Regions from separate parts of the Dermacoccus sp. 147Ba genome, predicted to be linked through region 2. Evidence: predicted binding sites of a transcription regulator. Region 2 holds the regulator's gene; each other region holds the start of a gene.
The links. Region 2 encodes LexA, which represses DNA repair genes until DNA is damaged. Its sites were predicted from a motif close to TCGAACANNTGTTCGA; they were not measured.
Positions count from the first base shown of each region.

Region 1 (5,675 bases), on a different contig from region 2:
CGGCCATCATCGACGTCATCGCGCTCGATGCGCCGCTGTTGCCCATCGCGGACTTCCAGTAGGCGGAGTCGGCCTTGATGTAGGACTTGCTGCCCACGATGACGGCCTCCATCTTGCCGCCCTCCATCTCGCCCGAGAGCGTCTGCGGGTCGCCGTCGACGTCACCCTTGATCGTGAAGCTCGCCGGCTTGCCGTTGCTCTTGCCCGAGGCCTTGACCTCCATGCTCTTGTACTTGCCGGCCGACTCCTGGGAGGCGTTCCAGGCGTCCTTGGCCTTGGGGGCTTCTTCGCCGCCGCAGGCCGTCAGGCCCATCGTGGCGGTGGCGGCGATTGCGACGGCGGCAGCCGTGCTGCGGAGCTTCATGGTGTTTCCTCCCGTGGGGTGCAATTCTTCGTTGTCAGTCTTACAGACTCGGGGAGTCCGACGCCGCCGGCCTCGCTGAGGTTCCGCCCGAGTTCTCACGCACTGGGCCGGCGGGGCCGTGCGACGTAGCAGAACTGATTTGCGCCGCCGCTCTAACCTTGACGTATGGCAGATCCAATCGCTTCGTTGACCGGTTTCGTTCAGAACGCCATCGCCACGTCGTTCGGCGAGGAGTGGCGAGACGCGGACCCGGTCATCCGACCTGCCAACAAGAAGCAGACGAGCGCCGACGTCCAGGTCAACGCGGCGATGGCGCTCGCGAAGAAGGTGGGCAAGAACCCGCGCGAGGTGGCGACGGCCATCGTCGAGGCCCTCAAGGCGGACTCCGCTGCGATGCAGCTCATCTCGGACGTCGCGATCGCCGGCCCGGGCTTCCTCAACATCACGCTGTCGACGGACTGGGTGGCCGCGGAGGCTTCCACGATCCTGGCCGACGGCACCCTCGGCGTCCTGCCCCCGAGCAAGCTCGAGGTCATTCCGCTCGACTACTCCTCGCCGAACGTCGCGAAGGAGATGCACGTCGGTCACCTGCGCACGACGGTCGTCGGTGACTCGCTCGCGCGCGTGCTCGAGCGCCTCGGGCACACCGTCGTGCGCCAGAACCACGTCGGCGACTGGGGCACGCCGTTCGGCATGCTCATCGAGCACTTGCTCGAGGTCGGCGAGAACAGCCCCGAGGCGGAGCTCCTCGAGACCGACCCCAACGCCTTCTACCAGGCCGCGCGCGTCAAGTTCGACACCGCCGAGAAGGCCGAGCCGGCCGGCTCGAAGGGCGACTTCAACATGCGGGCCCGCAAGCGGGTGACGCTGCTGCAGGGCGGCGACCCCGAGACGCTGGCGCACTGGAACAAGCTCATGGACCGCTCCAAGGCGTACTTCAACCGGGTGTACTCGACGCTCGGCGTGACGCTGACGGACGCCGACCTCGCGGGTGAGTCGACGTACAACGACGAACTCGCGGGCATCTGTGAGGACCTCGAGTCGCGCGGTATCGCGCGGATCTCCGACGGCGCGCTGTGCATCTTCCAGGACGAGTTCACCGGCCGTGACGACGCTCCCGTGCCGCTCATCATCCGCAAGAGCGACGGCGGCTACGGCTATGCGACGACCGACCTCGCCACCGTCCGGCACCGCTCGCAGGATCTGCTCGGCGACCGGCTCGTCTACGTCGTCGGCGCGCCGCAGAACCTGCACTTCCGCATGACGTGGTCGGCGGCCGACAAGGCGGGCTACATCCGGCCGGAGTCGACACCGATCCACGTGCAGATCGGTTCGGTGCTCGGCGCGGACGGCAAGATGCTCAAGACGCGTTCGGGTGACTCGGTGCGGCTCATGGAGCTGCTCGACGAGGCCATCGAGCGCGCCGAGAAGGTCGTCGCGGAGTCGAAGGCCGACATGACGGACGCCGAGCGCGCCGTCGTCGCGCGCCAGGTCGGCATCGGCGCGGTGAAGTACTCGGACCTGTCGGTCTCCCACGACAGCGAGTACACGTTCGACTTCGACCGCATGCTCGCGCTCACCGGCAACACGGGCCCGTACCTGCAGTACGCCGCCACGCGTATCCGCTCGATCCTCGCGAAGGCCGCCGATGCGGGTGCTACCCCGGCGTCCGCCATCACGATCGGTGAGGACGCCGAGCGCGCGCTCGCGCTGAAGCTGCTCGACTACGGCGCCGTCGTCGCGCTCGTCGGCGAGATGCTCGAACCGCACCGGCTCGCCGCCTACCTCTTCGAACTCGCGACGGCGTTCACGGCCTTCTACGAGAAGTGCCCGGTGCTCAAGGCCGACGACGACGCCGTGCGCGACTCGCGCCTCGCCCTGTGCGCACTGACGCTGCAGGTGCTCAGCGACGGCCTCGGCCTCCTCGGCATCGAGACGCCCGAGAAGATGTGACGCCCCAGCGGCGTTTGCGTTGGGGGCCTTGGTGCAGCTGACGCACTTCGGTGCAGCTGATGCGGTTTGAGCAGGCTCAGAGTGCGTCAGGTGCACCGAACTGCGTCGGCTGCTGGCGGCGGTGTCTGACCGCTTCTCTCCGGTAAATTTGGGCGGACTTTTCGCTCGATAATCGAACATAAGTTCGATAAAATGAGGCGTGGAGACAACACAGCGTGACGACGTGGCCGAGGTGCTGGCCGCCGTTCGTGCGCTGCCTCTCGAAGCGCGGGTCGAGGCGTGGCACGCGGTGGGCGTCGAACTCTTCGAGGTCGCATCGCGTCCGACGATCGACTGGGGTGAGTCGTCGGCGCTCGCGGTGGACGCGGTAACCGTTGATGAGGAACTCGCCCAACTCGACGCCGAGCGACGCGCCCTCGAAGAGCTCACCGTCACGGCCGCGTACGTCTCGCGCAGCGCCGACGCCACGATGCACGCCTTCGCGGCGGCCCACGCTCGCGTCGTCACGCGACACGACGTTCTCGAGGTCGACCAGTGGGAGAGCGACCCGCGTCAGTTCGTGCCCGGCGAGTTCGCTGCCGACGATCTGGCGGCCCGGCTCGGAGTCCGTGTCGGTACGGCGGAGGCGTGGGCTGAAGCGGGTGACGCCGTGCGAGCCTCGTTGCCTCGCATGTTCGTCATGGCCGGCGCGGGCGAGATGCGCATGACGACTTGCGAGACGGTGCTTCGCGAACTCGAACACCTCGCGCCGGCCGAGCGGGAGAGCGTCGAGGGGATGCTCGTGTCCGGCCGGGCGCTGTTGGGCGGTTCGGCGGCGGTGAAGCGTCGTGTGCGGCGGCTCCTTGCCTCGCTCGGGCTGTCGGCGCCGGCGGATGAGGACGCGTCGGAGGCGCTCGTCGAGGTCTCGTTCCGCGAGCACCCCGATCAGCCCAGGCTCACGCAGATGACCGTTGTCATGGACGCCGACCAGGCGTGGCAGGTCCAGGCCGCCATCGATGCGCGTGCGCGCCAGCTGGCGCAGGAACACGAGCGTCTGCACGGCGGCGCGACGCGGTACCGGATGAACCGGGCGCGGGTCGATGCCTTCGTCGACCTGCTCCTCGGCTCCGTGAGATTCGACCCCATCGTGCGGCTCACCGTGCCCGTGCGCTGTTTCGAGGACGGCACCACCCCAGGCACAACCATGCCCTTCGCCGGTCAGGGGAGCGGCATGCCCGTTCCGTTCGGTGCGATCGATCGCAGTCGAGGCTGTTCTGCACAGGGTGGCTCGGGCCGTGGCGTTGCGCGGCCCGCCGCTGGGCAGGCCCCGTGGGGCGCGCTCTACCGGGAAGCCGAGGACGGCGTCGCGCCACTTGCCGCAGGGCAGGTTGGTGATGGCGTCGGGATAGGAACGGCAGGTCAGCGACGCGCCGCAACCGCCCCGCGCTCGACGACGCGAGTCGCCGACCTGCACGTGCCCGGCGTCGGTGTTGTGTCGGCGGCCTGCGTGGAGCGCCTCGCAGGGACGGTCGGTTCCGCCTTCACAGTCGCACTCGTCGACGAGAAGCGCGGCGTGACGCGGTGGACGTCGCGATTCACCTACCGCCCGTCGATCACCACGCGCCGGTTCGTCGAGCAGCGTGACGAGCACTGCCGCTTCCCCGGTTGCATGCGCCCGGGCGAGTTCTGCGATGCCGACCACGTCGTGCCGTACGCCGACGGCGGTGCAACGTCGGGCGAGAACCTGCAACTGCTGTGCCGTCACCATCACCGTGCGAAGACGTTCGGCGGCTGGGCGGTGGTCATGCGATCAGACGGCGTGTGTGTCTGGAACTCCCCGACCGGCACCTGGTACCGCACCGACCCGGCCGACACCACGGCCTACGAGATCACCTCTCGTGAGGGCTACGCGCTCATCGCCTGACGAACGGGGCTCACTCGAGATCCAGACGCATGAGATCGTCGGCCACACGAAACCCGAGCGAACGGTACAGCGGTATCGACATCTCCGACGGGGCGAGCACGATGCGCACCATCCCCTCGGCGCGGACGGCGTCGATGACCTCGGCCATCAAGGAGGCGGCAACACCGCGGCGGCGAAAGGTCGGTGTCACGAAGACGTTGGCCGCGTAAAGCCACCGAGCCGTCGGACGTCCAGGGCTCGGCACCCTCGTGTAGATCAGGGCATTAGCCATCCCCACCGGACGCCCGTCCGCCGCATGTGCGACGAAAGCACGTCGTCGGTGCCGTTCCGTCTGCCAACACGCGCGGAAGTGTCGCTCGAACTCCCTGTCCCCGGTGGGGACGCCGGACCACTCGTATCGCAACGTCAACTGATCCTCGGCATCCGTACCCACCGGGTTGATCGTCACCTCAGGCATGCCCATCCCGGGACCGTGCACCGCCCACCACCAGGGCCCGGCCTCAGGGCTTGCGCCAGAGGATCTCGCCGTGCGGCACGCAGAACCAGCCGTCAGGATGTTCACCCCACCTGCGCCATGCCGTCGCGATGTCCTCCAGTTCGGGGCGGGCGGCCGAACCGTCGGCCACGAGCTGTTCGGCCAAGAAGGTGTGGGTGACGCGATCGGCCCACAGCTCGGCCCACCACAGGCGTTCGTCGGATGCAGCATAGGTCCACGTGGAACTCGACGCTGTGGCGTCGACCAACCCCGCTGCGTGGGCCCAGGCGAACAGGCGCCGCCCGGCGTCGGGTTCACCCCTGTTGGCCCGTGCGGCCGCCGAGTACAGCTCGCGCCACCGCTGCATGTCCGCCGACTCCGGCCACCAGGTCATCGCGCCGTAGTCGGCATCACGGACGGCCACCACACCACCAGGACGCGTCACACGGGCCATCTCGCGCAGTGAGACGGCGGGGTCGGCGACGTGCTGCAGCACCTGATGCGCGTGGACGACGTCGAACGAGTCGTCCGGGAAGGACAGGTCGTGCACATCCTCCACCGCGAAGCTCATGTTCGTCACGCCCGCCGTCGAGGCGGCCTGGCGGGAGTGGCTCAGCGCGTCGTCGCTGATCTCGGTGACGGTCACGTGCTTCACGCGCCGCGCGAAGTCGATGCTGATCGTGCCCGGTCCGGCCCCGACGTCGAGCAGGCGTGCCCCGGGGGTGAGGTGCGGCGCCAGGTACGCCGCCGAGTTCTCCACGGTGCGCCACGAATGTGAACGCAGGACCGGTTCGCTGTGGCCGTGCGTGTAGACGGTGGAGGCATCGCCACTCATGGGTCAAGAGTGTCTGGAAATCGCGCACTGCGACACATTGCGAGATTCAATTCTCGCAGTGTGAGATGGCACGTTCAACCGTCACGCGTTGCGCGCCCGGCGCTGACGGGCGGGGCAGGCAGTGCTCGAGCGCTACCCGACCCGC
Region 1 covers NZ_SEHL01000011.1:23,801-29,475, forward strand. Annotated here, with positions in the region: gene EVU97_RS13105 (hypothetical protein) at 1-364, opposite strand, end outside; gene argS (arginine--tRNA ligase) at 530-2,317, shown strand; gene EVU97_RS13115 (HNH endonuclease signature motif containing protein) at 2,517-4,220, shown strand; gene EVU97_RS13120 (GNAT family N-acetyltransferase) at 4,231-4,683, opposite strand; gene EVU97_RS13125 (class I SAM-dependent methyltransferase) at 4,721-5,530, opposite strand; gene EVU97_RS15305 (hypothetical protein) at 5,663-5,675, opposite strand, start outside.
Region 1: EVU97_RS13115 (HNH endonuclease signature motif containing protein) is a predicted target of LexA. The motif match lies at 2,490-2,505, and genes of this name have one in related genera.

Region 2 (5,675 bases):
ATGAGCTGCTTGAGCGACTTCTCGCGAGCGTCCGACCCCAGCGCGCCACGGAAGTACTTCGTCGTGACGATGGTGGAGGCGTTGAGCGACCAGAAGTCGGGGAACTCGACACCACGCTGCTCGAAGATCGTCTCGCCGGTCTTCCAGTTCTGCTGGACGACGTCACGCAGCTCCCAGGTCACCGCGTCGTAGGGGTGGACGCCCGGGGTGGTGAAGATCCGCTCGATCGTGACGCCGTTGTTCCGGCGACCCGACTTGGCTCGAGCCTTCGTGGTCTCGGTCATGACCGCATGCCTCCTGGCACTTCTCGTGGGTTTGGTGTGGTGTGTCGTGAAGTAGGGGGTGAGTCTGTGGAGCTCAGCCGGCGTCGCGCAGAGCGTGCCTGCGCAGGTCGGCGACGGCGTCCTCGAAGTCAGTCAGTGACTCGAAGGCCTGGTAGACGGACGCGAACCGCAGGTACGCGACGTGGTCAAGTTCGCGCAGCGGGCCGAGGATCTCGATGCCGACATCGTGGGCGTCGATCTCCGCAGCCCCCTTGGAGCGGATCGACTCCTCCACCTGCTGAGCGAGGACGGCGAGCTGATCGTCGGAAACCGGGCGGCCCTGGCAGGCCTTGCGCACGCCCGACATGACCTTGTCGCGAGAGAAGGGTTCGCTCACACCGGAGCGCTTGACGACCGTGAGGCTCGCGGTCTCGACGGTGGAGAAACGCTTGCCGCAGTCGGGGCACTGGCGGCGACGCTTGATGCAGGTGCCGTCCTCGGTCGAACGGGAGTCGACCACACGGGAGTCGGCGTTGCGGCAGAAGGGACAGTGCACGTGCCACGCCTCTCGATCGCAGGATTCCACCGCCTCGTGACGGTATGAACCCCAACACCGGCATCGCGGGAACTCTTCCGCAAACAACCACATGTTGGGGGCATTAGGGCGCCTGTGCCCTACATCTAGGAATCCTAGGTTGCGTTGGCGACCGCTCGCAACCGTGTCGGCAAACCCGGCGCACCAACCCCAGCAATGACGCGGAAAAGATGTGCGGCTCGCCCCAGCGACACGCCGAGGGGGCCGCTCAGCCTGCCGGAACGAGAATTCGCTGGCCGGCCTGAACGTGCATCGAGCTCATGTTGTTGGCCTCCTGGATGGCCACCACACCACGGTCGTTACGCAAGGACGGCAGCTCACGAGCGGCGATCTGAGAAAGGGTCTCCCCGTCCTTCACCGTGACCGACGTCGCGCCACCGGCAGGGTTAGCTTCGGCCACGGCCTTGGCCGCAAGGAGGCCACCGCCGACGAGAACCAGAAGCGCCAGAAGGGCAGCGAAGCGACGGCGAGCGAGAACGGCACGACGCGTCAACGGGGCGCGCCGCGCGCTACGACCACCCTCGAGGGAATCGACGACCGCAGGCCCCGACGGAACGAGGTGCAGGTGACGACGGGGGCTCGGCGCGACCGCCGGGACGTCCAGACTGGGCACAGCACTCATGTTCATTCCTCCTGACTCGGCGCGGATGCATCGAACATCCGTGCGATAGAACAACTGTACGACACAAACGTTCGAAAGCAAGGCTGTCGGCGGCGTGTTTCTCGTACATGTTTGCGAAAACTGTGTACGGTGGTGCCTACGTTGATCCCGAACGCTCACACCGAATCAGCGGCCACCGACAACCCCGGAATTCCGGGGAGAATCAGGGCTCCGCACCGAGGTCCGCGTCCGCGAGATCACTGTTTTCGTCGATGTGAGGAGACGCCATGGGTGAGGTCCACTCCATGAACAACCGCGCGAAGGGCAAACTGACCCCGCGCCAGCAGAAAGTGCTCACCGTCATCCGGCGCTCGGTCGACGAGCGCGGTTACCCGCCGAGCCTGCGCGAGATCGGTGAGGCCGTCGGGCTGACGAGCCCGAGCTCCGTCGCACACCAGCTCGCCACGCTCGAGCGCAAGGGTTACCTGCGTCGCGACCCCAACCGCCCTCGCGCCATGGAGGTCGTCTCCCCCGACGACGGCGCCGACACCCGCGGTTACCGCGGAGGCACCTCGGTGCGTGCAGCGTCCGAGAGCACGTACGACGAGACCGACTCGGGCAACGAGCGTCCGCAGGCCTCCTTCGTCCCCGTCGTCGGACGCATCGCCGCCGGCGGGCCGATCCTGGCCGAGCAGGCCGTCGAGGACGTGTTCCCCCTCCCCCGTCAGATCGTCGGTGACGGCGAACTGTTCCTGCTCAAGGTTGTCGGCGACTCGATGATCGAAGCCGCCATCTGCGACGGCGACTGGGTCGTCGTGCGCCAGCAGCCGGAGGCGTCCAACGGTGAGATCGTGGCTGCGCTGCTCGACGGCGAGGCCACCGTGAAGACGTTCAAGCGCACGAACGGCAAGACGTGGCTCCTGCCCGCGAACGAGAACTACGAGCCGATCGACGGCGACGAAGCCAGCATCATGGGCAAGGTCACGGCGGTGCTGCGCAGCGTCTGACTCTCGCCCACCCTCACGTCGTCGCGTTCGCCTCGGTCTGCACCTGCAGGCCGAGGCGTTCGCATGTCGCGGTGAGGGTGGCACCAAGCGGTTCGTGCAGCACGAGATCGGCGCGCTCCGAACCGCGCATGCTTCCCAGACCGACCAGGGCCACGGGCTTGCCCGCCTTGAGCGCGGCCGAGACGAACCGGAAGCCCGACATCACCTTGAGCGAACTTCCGAGAACGAGAACCGCCCGTGACAGTTCGAGCTGCGCGTAGCAGTGCTCAACCGTCGCGGTGGGCACGCTCTCGCCGAACATCACGACGTCGGGCTTGACGACGAGCGAATCACAGTGCGGACAGGCCACGAGGACGAACGCATCCTCTGCACTCCGGGCAACCTCGGCGTCTCCGTCGGCCAACAGGGCCACGTCGCGCGGGAGGTTCGGGTTGGCGTCGCGGATGCGCCCCTGGAACTCGGCTCGATTCGAGCGGCTGCCGCACTCGACGCACTGCACCGAGGAGAGCGAACCGTGCAGTTCGAGGGCGTCCGCCCCGGAGGCCGCATGAAGACCATCGACGTTCTGCGTCACGAGGTGTTGCACGAGACCTGCGCGCTGCAAGGCTGCAACAGCGTGGTGGCCGCCGTTGGGCCGAGCCGCGGCGAAACGTTCCCACCCGACGGCGCTGCGAACCCAGTAGCGTCGGCGCGCGTCGTCCCCGCTGAGGAACTGCTGGAACGTCATGGGAACCGTTCGGCGGGTGCCGTCAGGCTTGCGGTAGTCGGGAATGCCCGACTCGGTCGAGAGACCCGCCCCGGTGAGCACGAACAGGTCGCCCTGCGCGACGAACTCCGCCAACTCTGCAGTCACAGGTGGCCCCTCTCATTCGACAATCGATAGAAACTACAACATCCGATAACGCCGGGTTATTCTCTACGGATGATCGACGCCGCCGGCCTTCGGGTCATGAAAGCCATTGCCCAGGAGGGTAGCTTCACCGCTGCCGCTGCTTCCCTGGGCTACTCCCAGCCTGCCGTGTCCCAGATGGTGCGCCGCTTGGAGGACAAGACGGGCACGGCTCTCGTCGAGCGCCTCGGACGTTCGGTGCGTCTGACCGAGGCGGGCCACGTGCTCGCCCGCACAGCCACTCCGGTGCTCGCCGCTCTCGAGGCGGCGGAGGGCGAAGTGGCCTCGATCGCCGGCCTGAGGGCGGGACGAGTGCGCCTCATGGCCTTCCCCTCGGCCTCGTCGACCGTCGTCCCACGAGCGCTGTCGCTCGTCAAGCAGCGCTACCCCGACGTTCAGGTCACCTTCGCGGAAGCGGAGCCGCCGGAGTCACTCGCGGCGCTTCGGGCGGGAGATTGCGATGTTGCAGTCGCGTTCTCCTACGACGGCGACGAGATCGCGGCACACGCGGAGGATCTCGAGGGGCTCACCACGCTCGACCTGCTCGAGGACGAGGTGCGCCTCGCCGTACCGGCCGATCACCCGTTTGCCGGAAGGGGCTCCGTGTCGATGGAGGAGCTCGAGTCCGCGTCGTGGATCGCCGGATGCCCGCGCTGCCGGGGCCACCTGCTCTCGCTCGCCACCTCGGCGGGTTACACCCCTGACGTCGCGTTCGAGACCGAGGACTACGTCACCGTGCTCGGACTCGTGGCCGAGGGGTTGGGCGTGGCCCTCATCCCGGAGCTCATCCTGCGTTCGACCCAGCACCCCCGCGTGGCCACCATCGCCATCGAGCCGGCGAGCCGTCGTTCGGTTCAGGCTGTCACCACGCCCGACCTCCAGCGTGTGCCGGCGGTCAAGGCCACCCTCGACGCGCTGCGGGAAGCAACCGACGCTCTGCCGAACCTGTAGCCGGTTCCCTCCGGCTCGCGAGTGGAATCTCCTGCGACTCTCACCGGTGTCATCTCTGCGGTTCGACCGTGAGCGATCTACCGACGGGTACGACATCGAGGTCTCCTGAAAGGTCCGTTCGGTAGACGGCTGTTCCGCTCTGGGCGAGTAACGACAGGAGCGATTCCTTCGGGTGTCCGTAATCGTTGCCCTCCCCCACCCCGATGAGGCCGACCCGCGCCGAAGCCGCCCGATAGAGCCCGGCACTCTGGTTCGCGCTGCCGTGGTGAGCGACCTTGACGAGGTCGTAGGGACGCGACGCTGCTCGGCGCGTCACCTCCCCGATGCACGCGGCCTGCGCCTCCCGTTCGACGTCGCCGAGCATGAGCGCATGCACGCTCGGCGTCGCCACATCGAGCACGAGGGAAGCATTGTTGACCGGCGAACCCGCCGCCAACGCTCGGCGCGGCCAGAGGACGTCGAGCACGGCGTCACCGACACGGACCTGCTGACCCGGTGCGAGGCGTTGCGCAACCTTCCCGTAACGGCGCAACACCTGCCTCGTCTGGGCATCGGCATCCCTCTCCCCTCGGCCACCACGAGGGCTCGAGCTGTGGCTCGTCAGCCACGTCACGAAGACCTCGACCGACGGCTGCCGCTCGAGTACGGCCCCCAGACCATCGACGTGGTCGGCATGCAGGTGCGTGAGCACGACGGCGTCCACACGCGTCACGCCGTGACGATCGAGGCACCCGGTGACGTCCCCTTCCTCGGGTCCGGTGTCGACGAGGATCGCCGCCTGCTCACCGGTGCGTACCAAGGCGGCATCTCCCTGCCCGACGTCGCACTGGGCATACAGCCACCCCGGATCTGCGCGTCCCTCTCCGGGGATCGGAAGCCACAGGGCCGCGGGGACGAGCGCCACCAACGTGACGGATGCCCACCCTCGAAGGCCGAGCCACGGGACGATTCGCCACCCGAACAGGAGCGCCGCGAGGAGGACGCCGGCCAGCACGATGCCGGGCGCCCCGCTCGGCCACGGCAACGAACCCCCTGGCACGGACGCGGCGACGTGGGCAATCGTGGAAATGACCCAGGCGGGAAGACCCGCCGCCCACACGAGCAGATCGGCCAGAGCCGGGACGAGTGGTGCCACGAGCAGAACGACCATCCCCGCGAGCGTGGCCGGTGCGACGAAGGGCTCCGCGAGAACGTTCGCCGGCAGGGAAACGAGCGACACGGCACCACTCAGCGCCACGAGGATGGGCAAGCACAGCGCCTGGGCGGCGACGGGAATGAGACACAGTTCGATCGCGTGGGTCAGCTTCGACGACGGCGTTTGCGGCAACCGTTCCGTCAGGGCGTTCGCCCATCGCTTCGCGAAGAGCAC
Region 2 covers NZ_SEHL01000001.1:375,311-380,985, reverse strand. Annotated here, with positions in the region: gene EVU97_RS01745 (vitamin B12-dependent ribonucleotide reductase) at 1-284, opposite strand, end outside; gene nrdR (transcriptional regulator NrdR) at 358-819, opposite strand; gene EVU97_RS01735 (LysM peptidoglycan-binding domain-containing protein) at 1,067-1,480, opposite strand; gene lexA (transcriptional repressor LexA) at 1,747-2,466, shown strand; gene EVU97_RS01725 (Sir2 family NAD-dependent protein deacetylase) at 2,480-3,319, opposite strand; gene EVU97_RS01720 (LysR family transcriptional regulator) at 3,389-4,306, shown strand; gene EVU97_RS01715 (ComEC/Rec2 family competence protein) at 4,356-5,675, opposite strand, start outside.

Region 3 (5,675 bases), on a different contig from region 2:
GTCCTTGTCGGGGTGGAGGAACACGGCGGTGCCGGGCACTTCGCGCAGGTCGCCGCTGCGGGCTGTTTCGACGAAGGTGGCGAGGGGACCTTCGATGCTCTGGCGGCGGGTGGCGACGATGGCGCGCCCCTTCTGCCAGGTGAGCATGGACATGCCGATGCCGAGTGCGATGACGACGGGTAGCCAACCGCCGTGCAGCAGTTTGGCGACGTTGGCGAGGAAGAAGATGCCTTCGAAGAGGTAGAGCGCGACGCCGAGGGTGACGATGCGCCAGGTGCGCCACTTGAGCGTGCTGTGGGCGTAGACGAGGAACAGCGTCGTCGTCATGAGGAATGTGCCGGTGACGGCGAGGCCGTAGGCGACGGCGAGTTTCTCCGAACTGCGGAAGGCGAAGAGCAGAAGCATGACGCCGATGAAGAGCACCCAGTTGACCCCGGGGATGTAGATCTGGCCCTCTTCCTCCTGGCCGGTGTGACGCACGGTCATGCGGGGCAGGTAACCGGTTCGTTCGGCCTGTCGTGCCACGGAGAACGCGCCGGAGATGACGGCCTGGGAGGCGATGACGGTGGCCATGGTCGCGAGGATGACGAGCGGTAGCTTCGCCCATTCGGGGGCGAGGAGGAAGAACGGGTTCGCGATCTTGTCCGGGTTGGTGAGGATGAGCGAGCCCTGGCCCATGTAGTTGAGGACGAGCGAGGGGAACACGAGGAGGAACCAGGCTCGGGTGATGGGGGCGCGCCCGAAGTGACCCATGTCGGCGTAGAGGGCCTCGGCGCCGGTGACGCACAGGACGATCGAGCCCGCGGCGATGAACGCGATGAAGGGATGCTCGACGACGAACAGCGTGGCGTAGTTCGGCAGGAACGCCTTGAGGATGTGCGGGTCGCGCACGATCTGGCCGATGCCGAGGGCGGCGATGGTGACGAACCACAGGATCATGATGGGGCCGAAGAACTTGCCGACGACCTCGGTGCCCTTGCGCTGCACGAGGAACAGGATCGTGATGATGACGGCGCCGATCGGTACGACGTACCGGTTGAGTCCGGGCCGCACGACTTCGAGGCCTTCGACGGCCGACATGACGGAGATGGCGGGGGTGATCACGCTGTCGCCGAAGAACAGCGATGCTCCGATGACGCCGAGAAGCATGACGACGCTCCAGCGCTTGCCGCCCTTGGGCACTCCCTGGCGCACGAGCGCCGCGAGCGCCATGATGCCGCCCTCGCCGTCGTTGTCGGCGCGGAGCACGAAGAGCACGTACTTGATCGTCACGATGATGGTGAGCGACCAGAACATCCAGGAGATCGTTCCGTAGATGTCTGCCTCGTTGGCGATGACGGCGTTGTGGCTGGCGTTGAACACGCTCTGCACGGAGTACAGGGGGCTCGTGCCGATGTCGCCGAAGACGACACCGAGCGCGCCGAGCACGAGCGCGCCGGCACCCTTCTTCCGGTGCCCGCCGGCCCGCTCGTCAGTTTCCGCAGTGACCGACGCGGACCCGTTCGAAGATGTCACGTCCGAAAGTATGAACCTGCAGTGCCGTGTCGCGGCAACTGTGGTTCACCTGAGCAGATGTGAGGCGAGGAGCGCACCCCGTTAGACTGCCGACAGATCTGACGGGTGGGCGCGCGTGTCGTCGTGAGCCGCCCCGCGGGCCTTCGGCGAAGGAGCACCGCGACAGAACCCCAGAGGAACGGCACGACGGACCAGCGAGAGGGAGACATGAGCGGCCACTCCAAATGGGCGACGACGAAGCACAAGAAGGCTGCGATCGACGCCAAGCGCGGCAAGCTGTTCGCCAAGCTCATCAAGAACATCGAGGTTGCGGCCCGTTCCGGTGGTGGCGACCCGGCCGGTAACCCGACGCTGTACGACGCCATCCAGAAGGCGAAGAAGTCGTCGGTCCCTAACGACAACATCGACCGGGCCGTCAAGCGCGGTTCGGGCGCAGAGGCCGGTGGAGCCGAGTACCAGGCCCTCATGTACGAGGGTTATGCCCCTGGCGGCGTCGCCGTGCTCATCGAGTGCCTGACGGACAACAAGAACCGCGCCGTCGCCGAGGTTCGCACCGCTCTGCAGAAGAACGGCGGCTCGATGGCCGACTCCGGTTCGGTCGCCTACCTGTTCAACCGCAAGGGCGTCGTCATCGTGCCCAAGGACCAGGGAGACAAGGACGACGCGACGGAGGACGGCGTCCTCGAGATCGTCCTCGAGGCCGGTGCCGAGGAGGTCAACGACCTCGGTGAGTCCTTCGAGATCGTCTCCGAAGCGGGCGACTTCGTGGGTGTGCGTGAGGCGCTCCAGTCGGCCGGTATCGACTACGACTCCGCCGAGGCCTCGTGGATGCCGTCGATGGAGGTTCCCCTCGACAAGGACGGCGCGAAGAAGATGTTCCGTGTCATCGAGGCACTCGAGGACAGCGACGACGTGCAGAACGTCTTCGCCAACGGTCAGGTCTCGGACGAGGTTCTCGCCGAACTCGACGCCGAGGACTGATCGGCAAGCACGTCACCAGCGGAAGGCGGCTCGACCCTCGGCGGGTCGGGTCGCCTTCGGCGTGTGCGACGGTAGAGTGATCGGGTGCGAACAGGTGTTCGCATCGACTCATCGTCTTGTCATCTTGTTGGTCAGGTGCCGGGGCGGTCCCGTCAGCGGAAGGAGCGTTGCGCATGCGTGTGCTCGCCGTTGACCCCGGTCTGACGCGCTGCGGCGTCGGAGTGGTTCAGGGCGCTCCCGGCGGTCGCCTGCAGATCGTCACGGTCGGCGTGATCCGCACCGGTGCGGACACCCCACTGCACGAGCGTCTTCACGAGTTGCAGGTGGAACTCGAGGCCGTCTTCGAACGCACCAGGCCGGACGCCGTCGCCGTCGAGCGCATGTTCGCCCGAAACGACGTCTCGACCATCATGGGCACCGCCCAGGCCTCCGCCGTTCCGATGCTCGCTGCTGCGTCGCGCGGGTTGCCGCTCGGTCTGCACACGCCGTCCGAGGTGAAGGCAGCTGTCACGGGCAACGGGCGGGCCGACAAGGCTCAGGTGACGGCCATGGTGACGCGCATCCTCGGTCTCGAGAGCGCCCCCAAGCCCGCTGACGCCGCCGACGCTCTGGCTCTTGCCATCTGTCACCACTGGCGTGGTGCGGGTGCCGCCCGTCGGGCCAACACCGACGGCGAGCGTCCGTTCGCCCCGGCGGCGGCCCAGTACCGTGCCGCAGAAGCTGCTGCGGCGCGTCGATCCCGTTCGGCGGCCAAGCAGTATCGTGAGCCGCTGCGCTCGTCCGCCTCCCGCGACGCCCCCACCCGAGGAGCCCGTCCATGATCTCCAGCCTCACCGGCGCCGTCGCAGCAGCGACGCTCGACACCGTGGTCCTCGAGGTCGGGGGAGTCGGGCTGCTCGTCCACACCACGCCTGCGACGGCCGCCTCGGCGCGCCCGGGGGAGTCGATGCGCCTGGCGACGTCGCTGGTGGTGCGTGAGGACTCGCTCACCCTCTTCGGCTTCGCCGGTGACGACGAACGCGCCCTGTTCGAGCAGGTGCAGACCGTCAGTGGTGTCGGGCCGCGCCTCGCCCTGGCGATGCTGGCCGTTCACGACCCGGCGCAGCTGTCGTCGGCCATCGCGACAGGCAACGTCACCGCCTTGACGAAGGTGCCCGGCATCGGCAAGAAGGGCGCCGAGCGCATCGTCCTCGAACTGCGCGACAAGGTCGTGCCCGTCGGTACGGGCGAAACAGAGGCCACGCCCGAGGTACCTGCCGCGACGACACCGGGTGACTCGCAGGTGGCAGAGGCGCTCGTGGGGCTCGGCTGGAGCGCCAAGCAGGCCGATGACGCCGTGGCCAAGGTCGCCAAGCTGCCCGAGGCCGACGGCGCCACGACGCCCGTCCTGTTGCGCCTGGCCCTACGGGAGCTCGGCCGATGAGTCCGGCACACTTCGAGGACCACAGCGCCGACATCTCGCCGCGCCTCGTCGACCCGCACGGTTCTGAGGACGAGCAGCAGCTCGAAGCGGCCCTGAGGCCGAAGAAGCTGGCCGACTTCCCCGGTCAGGAGCGGGTGCGTGATCAGCTCGGTCTCGTGCTCGAGGCCGCGCGCCGACGCGGTGCGCCGCCGGACCACGTCCTGCTCTCCGGCCCTCCCGGGCTCGGCAAGACGACGCTCGCCATGATCGTGGCGAGCGAGCTCGAGGCCCCTATCCGCATCACGAGCGGACCCGCCATCCAGCACGCGGGTGACCTGGCGGCCATCCTCAGCTCTCTCACCGAGGGCGAGGTGCTCTTCCTCGACGAGATCCACCGCATGGCGCGCCCGGCGGAGGAGATGCTGTACCTCGCGATGGAGGACTTCCGCGTCGACGTCATCGTCGGCAAGGGGCCGGGCGCAACGGCCATCCCGCTCGAACTGCCGCCGTTCACCGTCGTCGGCGCCACCACGCGTGCGGGGCTGCTGCCCGCGCCGCTGCGTGACCGCTTCGGCTTCACCGGCCACCTCGACTACTACAAGGCGAGCGATCTTGCTGCCATCCTCGCGCGCAACGCCGACCTGCTCGGCGTGCCCGCGACACGCGAGGGCATCGAGGAGATCGCCGGTCGCTCGCGCGGTACCCCGCGCATCGCGAACCGACTCCTGCGCCGCGTCCGTGACTACGCGCAGGTGCACGGCCGTCAGGTCGTCGACCTGGGGTCGGCCCGAGCCGCGCTCGACCTCTTCGATGTCGACGCGAGCGGCCTCGACAGGCTCGACCGTGCCGTGCTCGAGGCCCTGTGCCGCCGGTTCGGTGGTGGGCCTGTGGGCCTGTCGACACTCGCCGTCGCCGTCGGTGAGGAGCCCGACACCGTCGAGACCGTGGCTGAGCCGTACCTCGTGCGCGAGGGCTACATGATCCGCACGCCGCGAGGGCGCGCTGCGGCGCCGCTCGCGTGGAGCCACCTCGGGCTCACCCCACCGGAATCGTCCCTGGGCGGCGCGCTGTTCGACCCGGCCGAGGGTGGGGACGGGCGCTTCACCGGGTAGGGTGGTGCGGCCAGTGGTCCGGCACCTGACGTGGATGCGGACCCCGGCAGACCCGAGAACTACGTGAGGACCTTCATGCCGAACATGGTTGCCGCATCGCAGTCGGGAGGCTCCGGCTTCTCGATGCTCCTGCTGCTCCTGCCCTTCCTCCTCATTGCGCTGATGTTCTTCAGCCAGCGCAAGCGAGCCCAGGCGACCCAGAGGGCGCAGGCTGCGCTGAGCGTGGGCGACGAGGTCTGCACGACGAGTGGAATGTACGGCACGCTGCGTCGCCTCGACGACGCCACGGGTGAGGTCGAGGTGGCGCCCGGCACGGTGATCCGCTTCGACCGCCGCGCGCTGCTGCCGGCCAATGTCGACCCGGTCTCCGGTCGGGTTCAGGACGAGAACCGACGCGACGACGCCGCAGGCGCCGAGGGCGACGCACGATGAGCACGCCGACCGGCGCGCCGCACAACATCGACTCGAACCGCCCGAACCGCGCGAAGGCGAAGAAGACTCCGCCGTCCAGCCCGAAGAAGAGCCTCGCCGGCCTCCTCATCGTGTTCCTGGCTCTCATCGGCGGAATCGCGGCAACGGACAGCTGGCTGCCGAAGCTCGGTCTCGACCTCGAGGGTGGCCGTGAGGTCGTCCTCGAACCTGTCGTCACCGGCGGTTCGTCCGTC
Region 3 covers NZ_SEHL01000002.1:362,704-368,378, reverse strand. Annotated here, with positions in the region: gene EVU97_RS04020 (potassium transporter Kup) at 1-1,515, opposite strand, end outside; gene EVU97_RS04015 (YebC/PmpR family DNA-binding transcriptional regulator) at 1,723-2,496, shown strand; gene ruvC (crossover junction endodeoxyribonuclease RuvC) at 2,670-3,317, shown strand; gene ruvA (Holliday junction branch migration protein RuvA) at 3,314-3,919, shown strand; gene ruvB (Holliday junction branch migration DNA helicase RuvB) at 3,916-5,010, shown strand; gene yajC (preprotein translocase subunit YajC) at 5,086-5,442, shown strand; gene secD (protein translocase subunit SecD) at 5,439-5,675, shown strand, end outside.
Region 3: ruvC (crossover junction endodeoxyribonuclease RuvC) is a predicted target of LexA. The motif match lies at 2,583-2,598, and genes of this name have one in related genera.